DNA from 2 places in the Pseudovibrio sp. WM33 genome. Region 2 is predicted to be linked to the other one. Evidence: predicted binding sites of a transcription regulator. Region 2 holds the regulator's gene; the other holds the start of a gene.
The links. Region 2 encodes PhoB, which activates phosphate uptake and scavenging genes when phosphate is short. Its sites were predicted from a motif close to TGTCATNNANCTGTCAT; they were not measured.
Positions count from the first base shown of each region.

Region 1 (8,131 bases), on a different contig from region 2:
ATACGGCGGGTGACTTCCAGCGTGTCACTGTCGTTATATCCAGTGGGTGCTGTTCGATCTTGGTTGTCGAGAAAGAGCGTCACTTCGGCTGTGTTACGCGCCGGGCGGTTGAGGCTGCCCGAGAAAATTACATCATCCATTCCGGAGGCGCGCATGTTCTTATAGGAGCTCTCTCCCATAACCCAGCGCAGCGCTTCTACAAGATTGGACTTTCCGCAGCCATTGGGCCCGACAACGCCTGTCAGGCCGTCTTCAATGACAAACTCCATAGGCTCAACAAAGGATTTGAACCCAAGGACACGGAGGCGCTGAAACTTCATAGAGCGCCCCCTACTCTTACAACAGGGTGTAAGCGATCATACGCGCATAGATCTGCGAGCAGGAGATTCAGCCCTGAGGGCTGCCCGCTTGTCTTACAGATTCTTATCCACGTACTTGCTGAACTCCTCAAGAGAGAGTGCTCCGCTTACTTTTTCACCGTTGATAAAGAAGGTCGGTGTTGAATCTACACCCAGAGTGTCTGAGCCGTAGTCACGAACTTCGGTTACTCCGTCTAGTATTTCCTGATTCGTCAAGCAAGCCTTTACAGCTTCTTCAGTGAAACCGAGCTGCTTGCCCATATTCAACAGGGCGCTGTATGGATCATTGGTGAATGCCCAGCTGCGCTGCTGTTCGAACATCAGAGACATAATGTCGAAGTATTTGTCTTCCGGTGCGCAGCGCGCAAGCATAAAGCCAGCTGCGGCGACTGTATCCAGCGGGAATTCACGGAAGATGAAACGCACTTTGCCGGTGTCGATGTATTTCTTCTTCAGCTCTTTATATGTGGTGTTGTGGAAGTTGGCGCAGTGACCACATGTCAAAGAGGCATATTCAATGACAGTGACAGGAGCGTCTGCCTTGCCGATAACCTTATCACCCAACGGGCCAACCTTATTCAGGTCTGCCTCGGAATAGGTCTGTGCAGAGGCAACAGTTGGCATAGCGGCAAAGGCAAGAGAAGCGGCTGTAAGAGCACTGGTGCGCTCAAGAAACTTACGGCGAGAGAGTGTCACGTTTTTCTATCCCAAGTTAAAATGTGTTGCCCTGTTGGCTGACCCGGCGCGTTTATCGCCATAAAGACAGCCAGCATCTGGTCTGGAGTATAACCACTCCAACCCAAGAGCCATTGATCACAAACTGGTGAACATCCGCAGAATACAGCCATGCCCACAGCTCGCTTTCCAGCAACAATTGGTTTTCAGGAAACTATGGCAAATACTTGTCGGATGCTACCGAATATCCTGAGTAGTCATATTAAATTTTGGTAAGGCAGCCGGATTGACGCATACGTTAGGCGAGAAAACGATTTTCTTCGTTTAAAACAAAGAGCTTCTGCCATTTCGCGGTAAACGGGCAGAGAGCGTTCCAAGATATCCGCTGTGATTAAATTTGCACTGCTAATACATACCCACAGAATTTATGCATGGAAAACAACAATAATTTCTCGTGTTGTTTTGTTTTTGCCTCATTAATGAGTTATTAAATATTTATAGAACTCTCTAACAAGATATACGGATACATTATGAAGCGCTTGACTACCTTAATGCTTCTCAGCACACCACTGATTGCCTGCCAAGCCTCTGTATCTGAAGATTTCGTCGAAGCTATACCTACAACTACTCAAGAAACAACGATTGAAACGACCGCTATACCTGCGACATCCAATGCAATTTATACTGGCACGGCAGATTTGGGCGCACTTACCTCTACGAACTGGGTCGTCAGCGAGGGCAGCGGAAACAGCTCAGCTCCTTGTCGGGTCCAGTTTAGCAAGACCCCGTCAGGCGCCGCTGTTGTGACACCAGCTGTGACCAGCAGTTTTCCAAACGGGCATGCAGCAACAAGCGGCTGCACCAATGAAGAGCTGAGCAGCGTGACGGCGTGGGCGGTGAATGGTGATACCATTGAGCTGCGGAATGCGCAGGAAACAACGACAGCCTATCTTTTGATGGAGCGCCCTGACCTTTTGCTGGGATATACCGCAAAGGGTCATGATCTGGTGGTCAGCCAGTAATCACTCATTCAGCACTGCAGGTCTTTAAGGATGGATCAGGAGTTGCTTGCAGGTGTGCGGGCAATGAGGTTCTTGCCGAGCTTTTCCAGCGCATTCTTCAGCCGCTCATCAGAGACTGACGCAACCTTTTGCTCGATGCGGCGGTTTTCAATTTCTGACAGCTCACGAAGCGGTTTTGGTGTGATCTTTTTGGTTCTGAGCGCCGGACGCTGCACAACCTTGATGCGGCCAACCGCATTCCAGCCTAAAAAGGCGTTTATCCGATCTCGCAGTTGTGGAGCTTCATGCGTAAAGAACAAAGCAGTGGAGCCATCCGCATGAACAAGAAGTGTTGCAGGTTCTGCAACCGGCTCTCCCTCAGAGCTTTTGGCTCTTGGCCAAACAAGCCTACCGGGCTGTACTTTTCCGTGATACTTCTTGCCGACAAGTTCTGGCCAGGCGGTGAGAAGGTCGGCACTGGCAAATCCGCGCTTGCGCGCGACAGGGTGCATGGTCTTACCAATCAGCTCGTTTAGCTGATGGCTTGATCTCCTGGAAACCCGATTTTGCGCAGTTGCTTTCATCGTCTTCATCACGCCATTAGATTAAGGCACATATATGACCATTGCTTTATATTAGTCTTAATTCAGTCCCGTTTTCCGCGGTACCATGAATTACCAAGGGAACCCCAATTATTTAGGGATCAAAACCAAGGTTAACCCACAAAACCATGCAAGATAATCTAGTTGTTCTTTACTGGTATGACAGAAATTCTCGCCAACTGCCATGGCGAACAGCTCCTGCTGATATACTTTCCGGTGTAAAACCAGACCCTTACCATGTCTGGCTCTCAGAAATCATGCTTCAGCAGACTACTGTTGCGGCAGTGAAAAACTACTTCAATCTCTTCATAAAGACATGGCCAACACTTGCTGATATGGCCAATGCGGAGGAAGAAGACATCCTAAAAGCGTGGGCTGGGCTTGGTTATTATTCCCGTGCAAGAAATCTGTATAAGTGTGCAAAATTTGTCCAATTGCATCACAATGGGCGTTTTCCTGAGGAAGAAGAGCGGCTTTTAAAGCTCCCCGGCATCGGTCCTTACACGGCTGCTGCAATCTCCACGATAGCCTTTGGGCGCCATGCAGCTGTGGTTGATGGCAATGTGGAGAGGGTTCTGTCCCGCCGTCACGCATTGCTGACCGAGCTCCCTGCCCTCAAAGCTGAAGTGAAGCCCTTGATGGCTGAAGTGACACCGCATGACCGTCCCGGCGACTTTGCGCAGGCCATCATGGACCTTGGCGCCACAATCTGTACACCGAAGTCTCCGGCCTGTGGCATCTGCCCATGGATGGATGTTTGTGAGGGTCGCAAGCAAGGCATTGCAGACACTCTGCCACGCAAAGCCCCCAAGAAGGTGAAACCGACACGACGTGGCATGGCCTTTCTGCTCAGCGACGCACGTGGTCGCATTCTTTTGCGCAAACGCCAAGATAAAGGACTACTTGCAGGCATGAGTGAGCCAATCACCACCCACTGGGCGGATGATGCAGCGATGGAAGACCTCTCACATGCTCCGATTACTGCGGATTGGGTGCGTACGCCGAAGGATGTGAAGCACACCTTCACGCACTTCCATCTGGAAATGAGCGTCTGGCAGGCACAGGCACCCGCTCATTACGATGAGCCTGACGGATATTGGTGGTCCGCGCCAGATGAGTTGGAAGGTGAAGCCCTGCCAACAGTGATGATGAAAGCACTTAAGGCCGGCAGCGTGATTTAAGTGCGCAGCAAAAAGCCGGGTCTGGGCCCGGCTTTTCTTATTCTTGCAGATGCTGATTGGTGCTTATTGGAATGCTGTTTCCATGAAACTGCGGAGTTTGCGAGAGTGGAGCCGTTCCAACGGCATTTCCCTCAGGACCTCCATGGTCTTCACACCAATTTCCAGATGCTGATTCACTTGCGTCCGGTAGAAGTCTGTCGCCATGCCGGGCAGCTTCAACTCCCCATGCAGCGGTTTGTCTGACACGCAGAGCAAGGTTCCATAGGGAACGCGGAAGCGGAAACCGTTGGCGGCGATGGTTGCGGATTCCATATCCAGCGCGATCGCACGGGACTGAGAGAAACGCTGCACCGGCTCGCGGTGGTCGCGCAGTTCCCAGTTGCGGTTATCGATGGAGGCTACGGTTCCTGTGCGCATTACACGCTTCAGATCATAGCCGCTGTAACCGGTGGTCTTTTCAACGGCATCTTCCAGCGCGACCTGTACTTCTGCCAGAGGCGGGATTGGAACCCATGTTGGCAGGTCAGCATCCAGCACCTTATCTTCACGCACATAACCATGAGCCAGTACGTAATCACCGAGCTGCTGGCTGCTTCTGAGCCCAGCGCAGTGGCCAAGCATCAACCATGCATGTGGGCGAAGCACTGCAATGTGGTCGGTGATGGTTTTTGCGTTGGACGGGCCAACACCGATGTTCACCATGGTGATGCCGGAGTTGTCCTCCCGCAGCAGGTGATAGGCTGGCATTTGTGGCAGGCGCGGCGGGGCCACACCTTCGCGCGGTTCTTTATCACCTGCATAGGTGATGAGATTGCCCGGCTCGACAAAGGCCACATATCCGCTCTCCGGATCATTGATCAGCTCTTTTGCCATCTGCGCAAAGCCATCAATGTAGAACTGATAGTTTGTGAAGAGCACGAAGTTCTGGAAATAGCGCGGCGCGGTTGCGGTGTAGTGCTGCAAGCGATGCAGGGAATAATCCACGCGCGGAGCCGTAAACGGCGCCAGCGGCTCAAAGCCATCTTTTGAACGGTAGGTGCCATTGGAGATGGCATCATCCATGACGGCAAGATCCGGCACATCAAACACATCACGCAGCGGGCGCTCTTCGCTGGATGGCAAAGCGCCTTCCACGTGTGCGCCATCATAAAAGGCAAAGTGCAGCGGGATCGGCTGATCACTTTCAGCGATCACCACTTCAAGGCCATGGTTCTTGATCAAAAGATCAATCTGATGTTCCAGGTAGTTCTTAAAAAGATCTGGCCGAGTGACTGTGGTCTTATATTTGCCAGGCCTTGCCACAAAGCCATAGGACAGGCGCGTATCAACGCGGATGTGGCTGGATACTTCAAATCGCAGTTCCGGGTAAAATGCTCTGACCCGGGTTTCCGACATGCTGCCCTGTGCAGCCTCTTTAAAATTCTCACGTAGAAAGTCAGTCGCCCGATCAAACAGATAGATCAGGTGCGCAACAGCTTCACTGGCATCTTTAAAGGATTGTGGGGGAATTGTCTCAGGCGTACGGATGGAACGGCTTTCCATCACAACGTCGCTATCGGATATAGTCGACACGTTCGGTTTCTCCTCTTTCGTGTCACTATATATCTGAGGGATGTTTACGACAGGGTCAAGACAAACTGCGGACAAATATGGTTTATTTTTTAGTGAGTGAGGATATTTTCACGCAGCGTCAGATTCAGCTCTGCACACAGAATTGAGATTCATAGCTACATATTTACCCTTATCTCCTTCAGTTTATTCTGTAAAACTATCCCGAAAATTGCATGGGCGAGTTCTAGAGGCACTTTGTAGGACTACGCTTCAGATGATCGGGAGGGATCTTTTTATGCACTTTGTTCGTACTGCTGCGCTTGGTTTGGTGGCTGGCACCTGCCTTACTGTGAGCGCACAAGCTGCCCAGTTGGGGCCGCGGCCTACTTTTCTCGTTGCACAGATGCAAGAGAGCCCATTGAAGGATAAGTTGCGTGCCTGTATCGGCAATCCTGCAAAGGCTTCCAGTTTCACGATCGGGCACCGTGGGGCTCCCCTGCAGTTTCCTGAGCATACGTTAGAGTCTTATCAAGCTGCGGCTGTGATGGGTGCGGGTGTGCAGGAATGCGATGTTACCTTCACCAAAGATAAGGAGCTGGTCTGCCGTCATTCTCAAAATGATCTGGCGACCACCACAGATATCCTCGCGACCGATCTGGCCAGCACGTGTGTTGCTCCGTTTACTGCTGCTGCCAATGGCGAGAAAGCAGCGGCGGAGTGCAGAACCTCTGAGATCACATTGGCGGAGTTCCAAGGTCTCACCGGCAAGATGGACGCCTCTAATCCAGCTGCAACAACGGTTGAGGACTTCCTGAAAGGCACAGCTGACTGGCGCACAGACCTTTATGCGGCAGCTGGTGCTGGTGGCACTTTGATGACCCATGCTCAGTCCATTGAGCTCTTCAAAGAACAGGGCGTTAAGTTTACGCCGGAGTTGAAGCGCCCGAGCGTGAAGATGCCGTTTGACGGGTTCTCTCAGGAAGATTTCGCTCAGAAGCTGATTGAAGAGTATAAAGCAGCAGGTATTCCAGCTTCTGACGTTTATCCGCAGTCCTTCTTTTTGGATGATGTGCTGTACTGGATCAAGAATGAGCCTGAGTTTGGCAAGCAGGCCGTGTTCCTTGATGGCCGTTTCCGTATGCAGGGCTTTGACACATCTGATCCAACCAGCTTCAAGCCGTCCATGGCTGAGCTGAAAGAGATGGGTGTGAACTATATCTCCCCTCCTCTTTGGATGCTTGTCACTCTGGATAACGGGAAGATCGTGCCGTCGGCTTATGCAAAGGCTGCGAATGAGGCTGGCATCAAGATCTTCACCTGGACGCTGGAGCGCTCTGGCCTGCTCTCTCACAACAAAGGCGGCTGGTACTATCGCAGCATCAATAATGCGATCACCAGCGAAGGCAGCGTTTATGAGCTGCTGGATGTGCTGGCACAGGACGTGAAGGTCAGCGGTGTGTTTTCTGACTGGCCAGCAACAGTGACATTTTACGCCAACTGCATGGGGATTGAGTAAGCCCCTCTCCTGCACTGATTTGCATTTTGGAAGCGCGCCTTACATGGCGCGCTTTTTTTTGCGCTGTCCGCAGCGTAAGCCCTGCCACACTCGTTAACCGATTTGCCCGCTGTCCCCGCAGTGCGTTTACCTTGTTCTTTTTAGCCAGCAAAAAAGCTTGACTCTCAAAAAAATATTTCAGTTCTCTATTTTCGCCATTTTAACTCCTCATAAACATCTACCCCAAGGGAATCCGCGGTCGAATATTAATGGGAGTTAACTTCGAGACGAATATTCGAATCTGTAAATAAAGCGTTGATTCCAAAAGAATAAAAGATATCCACTATTAACCTCTGGTTTACCATAGTGGGTAACCATAGCACTCATGAATTGCGTGAGGTGTTGCGTCGCAATGAGAGTACAGCGTAAAGAAGGGGTGTCCTTGATGGCACCCCACATTTCCACCAAGCCAGACTGGCTTGATACAATTATTAAGGGCGACTGTGTTGAGGCTTTGAACAAGCTTCCGGACAACAGCGTGGATGTGGTTTTCGCCGATCCCCCTTATAACCTACAGCTGGGCGGAGATCTGCACAGGCCTGATCATTCAAAGGTAGATGCCTGCGATGATCACTGGGATCAGTTCTCCAGCTTTAAAGCTTATGATGAGTTCACTCGTGCTTGGCTGCAGGCGGTTCGCCGCGTGTTGAAGCCAAACGGGTCCATCTGGGTTATTGGCTCTTATCACAACATTTTCCGCGTTGGTGCGGTGATGCAGGACCTTGGGTTCTGGATCAACAATGATGTGGTTTGGCTGAAAACAAACCCGATGCCGAACTTCCGTGGCAAACGTTTTACTAATGCTCATGAGACGCTCATCTGGGCCTGCCCTTCACAAGAGAGCAAGCCGACCTTTAACTACGATGCGATGAAGACGTTTAACGACGATCTTCAGATGCGGTCTGACTGGGTGCTGCCTATCTGCACTGGTCATGAACGCCTGAAGGACGACAACGGCGACAAAGTGCATCCAACTCAGAAGCCGGAGAGCTTGCTTTACCGCGTGCTGCTCTCCACTTCAAACCAGGGCGATGTGGTCCTTGATCCATTCTTTGGCACAGGCACCACCGGTGCTGTTGCCAAGAAGCTTGGCCGCCACTTTGTGGGATGTGAGCGTGAAGACTCTTACATCAAAGCCGCTTCCGAACGGATTGACCGGGTTACACCTGCCAACGATGATTTTCTGGCGATGACACAAGGCAAGCGC
Region 1 covers NZ_LMCK01000002.1:70,272-78,402, reverse strand. The annotation lists gene smc (chromosome segregation protein SMC) at 1-320, opposite strand, end outside; gene PsWM33_RS00470 (DsbA family protein) at 414-1,055, opposite strand; gene PsWM33_RS00465 (hypothetical protein) at 1,565-2,056, shown strand; gene PsWM33_RS00460 (DUF721 domain-containing protein) at 2,092-2,619, opposite strand; gene mutY (A/G-specific adenine glycosylase) at 2,766-3,818, shown strand; gene PsWM33_RS00450 (AMP nucleosidase) at 3,882-5,360, opposite strand; gene PsWM33_RS00445 (glycerophosphodiester phosphodiesterase family protein) at 5,665-6,885, shown strand; gene PsWM33_RS00440 (site-specific DNA-methyltransferase) at 7,310-8,131, shown strand, end outside.
Region 1: PsWM33_RS00445 (glycerophosphodiester phosphodiesterase family protein) is a predicted target of PhoB. The motif match lies at 5,437-5,453, and genes of this name have one in related genera.

Region 2 (8,131 bases):
TTTTCCTGAAAGGATCAGTCCTCGAACACTTTGTTCGCGTCCAGCTCATAATCTTTGGAGCAGAAGTCGCACTTGATGTGGACGGTTCCTTCCGCTTTCATCTCGGTTTTGTCTGTCTCAGAAAAGTTCTGCATCATGGCAGTGATCTTTTCTTCAGAACAGGTGCATTTGTCTGCCATCTCCTGCGGGGAGAAGACGGATGCACCACGTTCGTGGAACAAGCGGTACAGAAGACCTTCGACAGTCAGGCTTGGATCGATGAGCTCGTCATCTTTTACGGTCTCGACCAGCGAGCGCGCTTCAACCCAGGCATCGTCTTCGTCAATCTCGTGTGCTTCGTGCCCTTCTGGCGCATCGCCCGGATGGATGTCAGCCTGCTTGAGGCGATCCAGAGACTGAGGCAGGAACTGAACCATGATGCCGCCGGCAGCCCAGGAATGATCAGCGCCACCCTCTTCGGCTTTGGTCAACACTTCAGCCACGCCAAGGCGGACGAATGTCGGGATCTGCTCTGACTTTTGGAAGTACTCGTGAGCAGCCTCTTCCAAGGTGGTGCCGTTCAGGACCACGATACCCTGATAGCGACTGGTGTGTGCGCCCTGATCAATGGTGAAGGCCAGATGGCCTTTGCCAAGCAGGTGGTCTGGTTTGAAACCATCTTTGGCTGCAACTTCGGCGACCTTGTCTTCGCTGAACTGCGCCATAGCACGCAGCCCGTCAGGCGCGTTGAAATCAACAACGAGCGTGGAGACTGCACCGTCGGTCTGGGCTTGCAAGGTCAGGCGACCTTCGAATTTGAGGGTACTGCCAAGCATGGCTGTCAGGACAATTGCCTCTGACAGCAGCTTGTTGACTGGCGCAGGGTACTTGTGCCGCGCCAGCATAGAGTTCAGCACCGGCCCCATATTGATAACCCGACCGCGAACGTCCAATGCTTCAACAGCAAAAGGAACAACAGCGTCAACGCCAGCGGCGGTCGGTTGAGCAGGTGTATTTGTCATCTTGTTCTTTTATCCTTGCACATATCTTTGTCTGAAAACCGGAAAACCACTTTTCAGCGATATGCTTTATCCTTCAGGCAAAGCACCCATGCACCACGCCATAATGCCTTTTTGGGCGTGGAGTCGGTTTTCTGCCTCGTCGAATACCACAGAATGCGGGCCGTCGATTACCTCATTTGTCACTTCTTCCCCACGATGCGCAGGCAGGCAGTGCATAAACAAAGATGAATCGTTGGCTTCGCTCATCAGGCGTTCATTGACCTGATAAGGGGCCAGCAGGTTATGACGCGTTTGTGCTTCGTCATCTCCCATGGACACCCAGCAATCGGTGATAACACAATCACTGTTTTTCACAGCAGCAAACGGGTCGTCTGTCACGACGAGTTCAGCACCGGATGTATAGGCCTTTTCGATCCATTCAAGAGGTACTGTCAGTTCATTTGGTGCGGCGACGTTAATTTTGAAGTCAAACTTTGCTGCCGCTTCGATCCAAGAGTAAAGAACGTTGTTGCTATCGCCCACCCAGGAAACGGTTTTACCCTTAATGCTTCCGCGGTGTTCTTCGAATGTCATGATGTCGGCCATGATCTGACAAGGATGCGAAACCTTGGTCAGGCCGTTGATGACCGGAACGGTAGCGTACTCTGCCAGTTCTCTCACGGCATCATGGTCCAGCATACGGATCATGATCATGTCCACGAAGCGGGACAGCACGCGGGCGGTATCTGGAATAGACTCGCCGCGACCAAGCTGCATCTCAGCGCCAGTCAACATCAGAGTTTCGCCGCCAAGTTCCCGCATGCCCACATCAAAGGAGATGCGGGTTCTGGTGGATGGCTGCTCAAAGACCATGGCGAGCACTTTGCCTGCCAATGGCCCCTGCCCGCGATGAACGCCATTGCGGGTGGCTTTGATCTGATTGGAGACCTGCATAATCTGGCGAAGGTCATCACCGGAAAAATCGCTGATATCGAGAAAGTGCTGTGGTTTTGTCATAGTGGTCATTTGGCAGTCTCGGCAGTTTTCAGCTCGGTTTCCATGTCCGCAGCAGCGGCTTCAATCTTTTCAACGAGCAGGTCAATTTCTTCAGCGGTAATGGTCATTGGCGGCATAATGCGGAGCACGTTGTCTCCGGCACCAACCGGCAGCAGGCCGTTGTTGCGCATGTGGGCCAGCACCTGTGTGTTTGGCACTTTGCATTTCAGGCCAAGCATCAGGCCTTCACCGCGCACCAGCTCAAACACATCACTGTGCTGATCGACAGCGCAAGCCAGCTTCTGCTTCAGCTGCAAGCCTTTTTCCTGAACAGCTTCCAGAAAGCCTGGTTCCAGAACCGTTTCCAGAACAGCATTGCCAACAGCCATCGCCAGCGGGTTGCCACCGAAGGTGGTGCCGTGAACGCCAGGAACCATGCCACTGGCCGCTTCATTGGTTGCGAGGAACGCCCCCATTGGGAAACCGCCACCGATGCCTTTTGCAATCGCCATCAGATCCGGTGCAACGCCTGCCCACTCATGGGCAAAGAGTTTGCCGGTTCTGCCAACACCTGTCTGGATCTCATCGTAGATCAGCAACAAGTCATTCTCATCACAGATCTGGTGAAGACCTTTCAGGAAGGCCGGGTCCATGGTGCGGATACCACCTTCACCCTGAACCGGCTCCAGCATGATGGCTGCAGTTTCCGGTCCGACCATCTTTTTAACCGCGTCCAGATCACCAGCGGGCACCTGATCGAACCCTTCTGGCGCAGGGCCGAAGCCTTCGAGGTACTTTTGCTGGCCACCAGCGGCGAGCGCTGCCATGGTTCTGCCGTGGAACGCATTTTCAAAGGTGATAATGCGGTTCTTTTCAGGATTACCCTTGGCAAAGTGATAGCGCCGTGCGGCCTTCATGGCCCCTTCTGTTGCTTCCGTCCCGGAGTTGGTGAAGAACACAACATCAGCAAAGGTGTTGTCTGTCAGCAGCTTTGCAAGCTTCTCACCCTCTGGAATTGTATAGAGATTGGTGACGTGCCACAGCTTTTCAGCCTGAGACTTCAGCGCCTCAACGAGCTTTGGGTGTGCATGACCCAAGCCGGAGACGGCAATACCCGAGGCACAATCCATGTATCGTCGACCATCAGCCGCAATCAGCCAGACACCTTCCCCACGCTCGAACGCGAGGTCTGAGCGTGCATAAGTCTGCATTAGCGACGAAGTCGTCATTTCTTACTCCTTATGGATTGAGCTTTCTCGATATGCTCAAAAGTCCTGGTTGCTACAAAAACAAAAAAACGCCGTGTGGCGTTTTGAAACTAAGAGAGGCGACATATAAACCGCGTTCCCTCAGGGCAGTCAATAACACGTATTGCCAGCAATACCTTACTCCCGTTCAGGAATTGGCTGCCAGCTTTGTGTCTCTCCCTCTGGTGCAGCTTAAACAGGCTACTACCGGAAGAAGCATGCATTGTGGCATTTTTAGAGGATGGAGTAGAGATTAAATCCCATGCTCTATGACCAGTTTTTTTCCACGGTTCTTAAGGTTTATTCAATACACCTCTAGCGTGTACTACGGCATATGAGAGAGGAGTGCGCTTAGTTCTTGTGTTATGCAATTTGTAGTTTACTAGTGTTTTTTACTAGTTGTTTTTCAGTGGTAAATATATGTATTAAATATCAACGGGGTAACGCTATCAGCTCTTACTTTGTGTTGGAAAGAATGCGGTGGAACTTGGTTTAACAAACAGCTCCTATTCTTTAGATTGATAATCTTCTCCCACCACAAGAAGGCTGTTATAGGTAAGTAGTAGTACGGCAATTCTGGGGAAAACCAGAGTCTTCCCCACCTCAATTCTTTGAGGTTGTTGATCGTATCAACGCCCATATAGTACTGTGTGTTAAGAGTTATACACCATCTCGTAGTTACTGAACGCTGCAAGCACACACGCTCAGGTAAGCGGCACTTTCGGATGCGTCCGAACTGAGCGAATGCTGTTTTGCGCGCCACTGAAGGAAGACGGGGCCCTTTAATGAGCTGGACAGCAGAACGTGTAGAGTTACTAACCAAACTTTGGGCAGACGGGTTAAGCGCCAGTCAAATCGCGGGGGAACTTGGCAATGTGACCCGTAATGCGGTGATTGGTAAGGTTCATCGCCTTGGTCTTTCAGGTCGTGCTAAGTCGGGAGGCGGTGCAACCAAGACGAGAAAGGCACCTGCCCCAGCGGCAAGGGTTGTAACATCCACCAAACCAACAGTGGCTGAAGCGATTGCAGCTGTTGCGCCTTCTCCAAGTCCCCGACAGATTCAGCCAACAATAGCAGGTGCCAACGCCCTTAAAGTTGAACCGATTGAAGCTATCCAATCAGAAATTTCTCCAGTCCCAACCTCCGATCTCTTTATTCCGGTTTCAGAGCGCGCCTCCATCCTGACATTGAATGAGCGCACCTGTAAGTGGCCGATTGGTGATCCGAGTTCTGATGACTTCTATTTCTGTGGTCGCCAGTCAGATGCAGGCACACCTTATTGTGCGCATCACCGCAGCATTGCCTATCAGCCCGTCAGCGACCGCCGCAACCGCCGTGCAAGCTAATCTGAGCTGAAAAAGCAACGTATTGAGCCGGGTCCAAAGCCCGGCTTTTTGCTGTTTTGGGGGTTGCCAGCTGCTAATGTCGGTGACCTGTAGATATGAGAAAACCGCCCTTGGGCGGTTTTAGATTTCCATTGTTGCCTTAAACACTTAACCTATAGCGAACTGGTCGTTAAAAGCATATCCGGCGCCACGGACAGTGCGGATCGGGTCTTTCATGCGGCCTTTGTTGATGGCTTTGCGCAGGCGGCCTACGTGGACGTCTACGGTGCGCTCATCTACGTAAACATCATGGCCCCAGACTCCATCCAGCAGCTGTTCACGAGAATACACCCGGCCCGGTGCGCTCATGAGGAACTCCAGCAGGCGGTATTCTGTGGGGCCGAGGTGGATTTCACGGCCTGTTCTGCGCACGCGGTGGGTTTCGCGGTCGAGCTCGATGTCGCCAGACTTGAGCATTGTGGAGACAACTTCTGGCAATGCACGGCGGAAGATCGCACGAACACGGGCCATAAGTTCCGGAACGGAAAACGGTTTGACGACATAATCGTCAGCCCCGGTTGCCAGACCGCGGATGCGCTCGGATTCTTCGCCGCGCGCTGTCAGCATGATAATCGGCATGCGCTCGGTTTCTGAGCGTGCCCGCAAACGACGGCAGAGCTCGATGCCGGAGAGGCCCGGAAGCATCCAGTCCAGCAGCAGCAGGTCCGGCTGGCTTTCCTGTAGGAGGAGTTCCGCCTCATCTCCTCTTGCGCACACGTCAACAGTGTAGCCCTCTGCTTCAAGGTTATAGCGCAGCAGCAGGCTTAGCGGTTCTTCGTCTTCTACAATCAGTATCTTAGGCATAGTAAAGTGCTCTCTTTGCACCTTCTCTTATAAAGCAATTGCGTGTGTTCTGCTCGTTATAAGTGAACACACTCTACACGGTTGTGCTCTGCGCCAGTTCGTCCGTTTTTGGACGATCTGTTGGAAGGTGGCTTCCGGAGATCATGTAGTAGATGTTTTCTGCGATATTGGTTGCATGATCACCGATGCGCTCAATATTCTTTGCGCAGAACAACAAGTGCGCGCACATGGTGATGGAGCGCGGGTCTTCCATCATGTAGGTGAGCAGCTGGCGGAACAGGCTGGTGTAAAGCGCATCCACTTCGTCATCGCGAACATGTACGCGCTGGACAACCTCAAGATCGCCAGAGGTGTAGGCATCCAGAACGGCTTTGAGCTGCTCAAGCGCCAGATCAGACATGTGCTCAACACCCACAGCGAGCTGCTTGTTGTTGAACTCAGATTCAATCGCCAGTGTTCGCTTGCCGATGTTCTTGGCCATGTCGCCAACGCGCTCCAGGTCGTTGGAGATACGCATGGCGGCGATGATGTCGCGCAGATCGCTTGCCATTGGCTGGCGGCGTGCGATCACGGAGATGCACAGCTCTTCCAGCTCGGCCTGCATGTTGTCCAGTCGCTGGTCGGCGGCGATGGTGCGGGTTGCCAGTTCGCGGTCCTGTCTCAGCAGTGCGGTGACAGCGTCGTGAACAAGGGTTTCTGCCAGTCCGCCCATTTCAACGACACGTCCGGCCAGTTCTTTTAGCTCTTCATTGAAGGAAGAGACAATATGATCTTTCATCGGATATCTCCTTAGAGTACCGCTCTTTTATTCTTAACCAAAACGGCCTGTGATGTAATCCTGCGTGCGCTGGTCTTTTGGGTTGGTGAAGATGTCGTTGGTCAGCCCCTCTTCCACCAGATTACCCAGATGGAAGAACGCGGTGCGCTGGGACACACGTGCGGCCTGCTGCATGGAATGGGTTACGATGACTATGGTGTAGTTCTGGCGCAGCTCGTCCATCAGCTCTTCCACTTTCGCGGTGGCAATCGGGTCGAGCGCAGAACACGGCTCATCCATCAGGATCACTTCCGGGGACACAGCGATTGCGCGCGCGATGCACAAGCGCTGCTGCTGACCACCGGAAAGGCCTGTGCCTGGCTCGTCCAGACGGTCTTTCACTTCTTCAAACAAACCTGCACGCTGCAGGGAACTTGCGACGATATCTTCCAGATCTGACTTGCCTTGTGCCAGACCGTGGATGCGTGGGCCGTAGGCCACGTTCTCGAAGATTGATTTCGGGAACGGGTTGGGCTTCTGGAACACCATGCCAACACGGGCCCGCAGTTCCACCACATCAATGCGCGGGTCGTAGACATCGTCATTGTCCAGGAGAATGTCTCCTTGCACGCGGCAGATATCGATGGTGTCGTTCATGCGGTTCAGGCAGCGCAGGAAGGTGGACTTGCCGCAACCGGACGGGCCGATCAGCGCGGTCACCTGATTTTTGCGGACATCCAGATCGACACCATGAAGGGCCTGCTTGTCGCCGTAAAACACTTTTACATCGCGGCCACGCATCTTGAGTGTTTCGCCTTCAGCTGAAACGGCTGGAGGGGCGCTCATTGTTGTATCCATTGCACTCTCGGTGTCTGTGGTCATTTCCAATGCCATGATCTTGCCTTTCAAATCACCAGCGGCGCTCAAAACGTTTACGAAGGACGATTGCGATTGCATTCATCGAGATCAGGAAGCCGAGCAGCACCATGATCGCAGCAGAGGTTTTCTGCTGGAAGGCAGGTTCGGGAAAGTCTGCCCACATGAAGATCTGCACGGGCAGCACGGTAGAGGGATCAACCGGACTTGCCGGGATATCTACAATGAAGGCCACCATGCCGATCATGAGAAGTGGTGCGGTTTCGCCCAGTGCCTGCGCCATGCCGATGATGGTTCCGGTCAGGATGCCCGGCATTGCCAGTGGCAGCACATGGTGAAACACGGCCTGCAAGCGGGAGGCTCCGACGCCGAGTGCGGCTTCGCGGATGCTTGGTGGCACGGCCTGAAGCGCTGCACGGGAGGCGATGATGATGGTTGGCAGGGTCATGAGCGCCAGCACCATACCGCCAACAACCGGCGCCGATCGCGGCAGACCGAAGACGTTGAGGAACACCGCAAGGCCAAGCAGACCGAACACAATGGACGGCACGGCTGCGAGGTTGTTGATGTTCACCTCAATCAGATGTGTCCAACGGTTCTTTGGCGCGAACTCTTCCAGATAGATTGCAGCGGACACACCAATTGGAAACGAGAGGGACAGGGTAACGAGCATGGTCCAGAAGGAACCAACGGCTGCGCCCCAAATGCCTGCCATCTCTGGCTCACGGCTTGCACCGGACTTGAAGAAGATGGAGTTCCACTCGTTTGCAACAGTGCCTTTGGAGACCAGATAGTCGGTGTAGGCGATTTCTTTGTCTGAAAACTTGCGGAAACTTTCCGGCGTTTCCAGCTCTTCAATGCCCCACTGGCCAGCTGGTACGGCAGCATCCGTAGACAGCGGAATGAAGGCTGTTCCGGTGACGCTGGTTGGTGTCACCTTTTCTGCTTTAATGGTTCCGCCGTTCACCTCTACAAAGAAGCTTGGCATGTTAGCATTGAGTGTGCCGCCCGTGCCAATGTTGGCAAGATGGCCCTGCAGAGTAACCAGTTCAGCTTTTTGCTTTTCCAGTGCGTTTATGATCTTGA
Region 2 covers NZ_LMCK01000074.1:7,257-15,387, forward strand. The annotation lists gene PsWM33_RS12635 (Hsp33 family molecular chaperone) at 15-1,001, opposite strand; gene argF (ornithine carbamoyltransferase) at 1,068-2,006, opposite strand; gene PsWM33_RS12645 (aspartate aminotransferase family protein) at 2,003-3,205, opposite strand; gene PsWM33_RS12650 (GcrA family cell cycle regulator) at 4,009-4,569, shown strand; gene phoB (phosphate regulon transcriptional regulator PhoB) at 4,717-5,412, opposite strand; gene phoU (phosphate signaling complex protein PhoU) at 5,486-6,190, opposite strand; gene pstB (phosphate ABC transporter ATP-binding protein PstB) at 6,224-7,015, opposite strand; partial or broken gene pstA (phosphate ABC transporter permease PstA) at 7,080-7,790, opposite strand.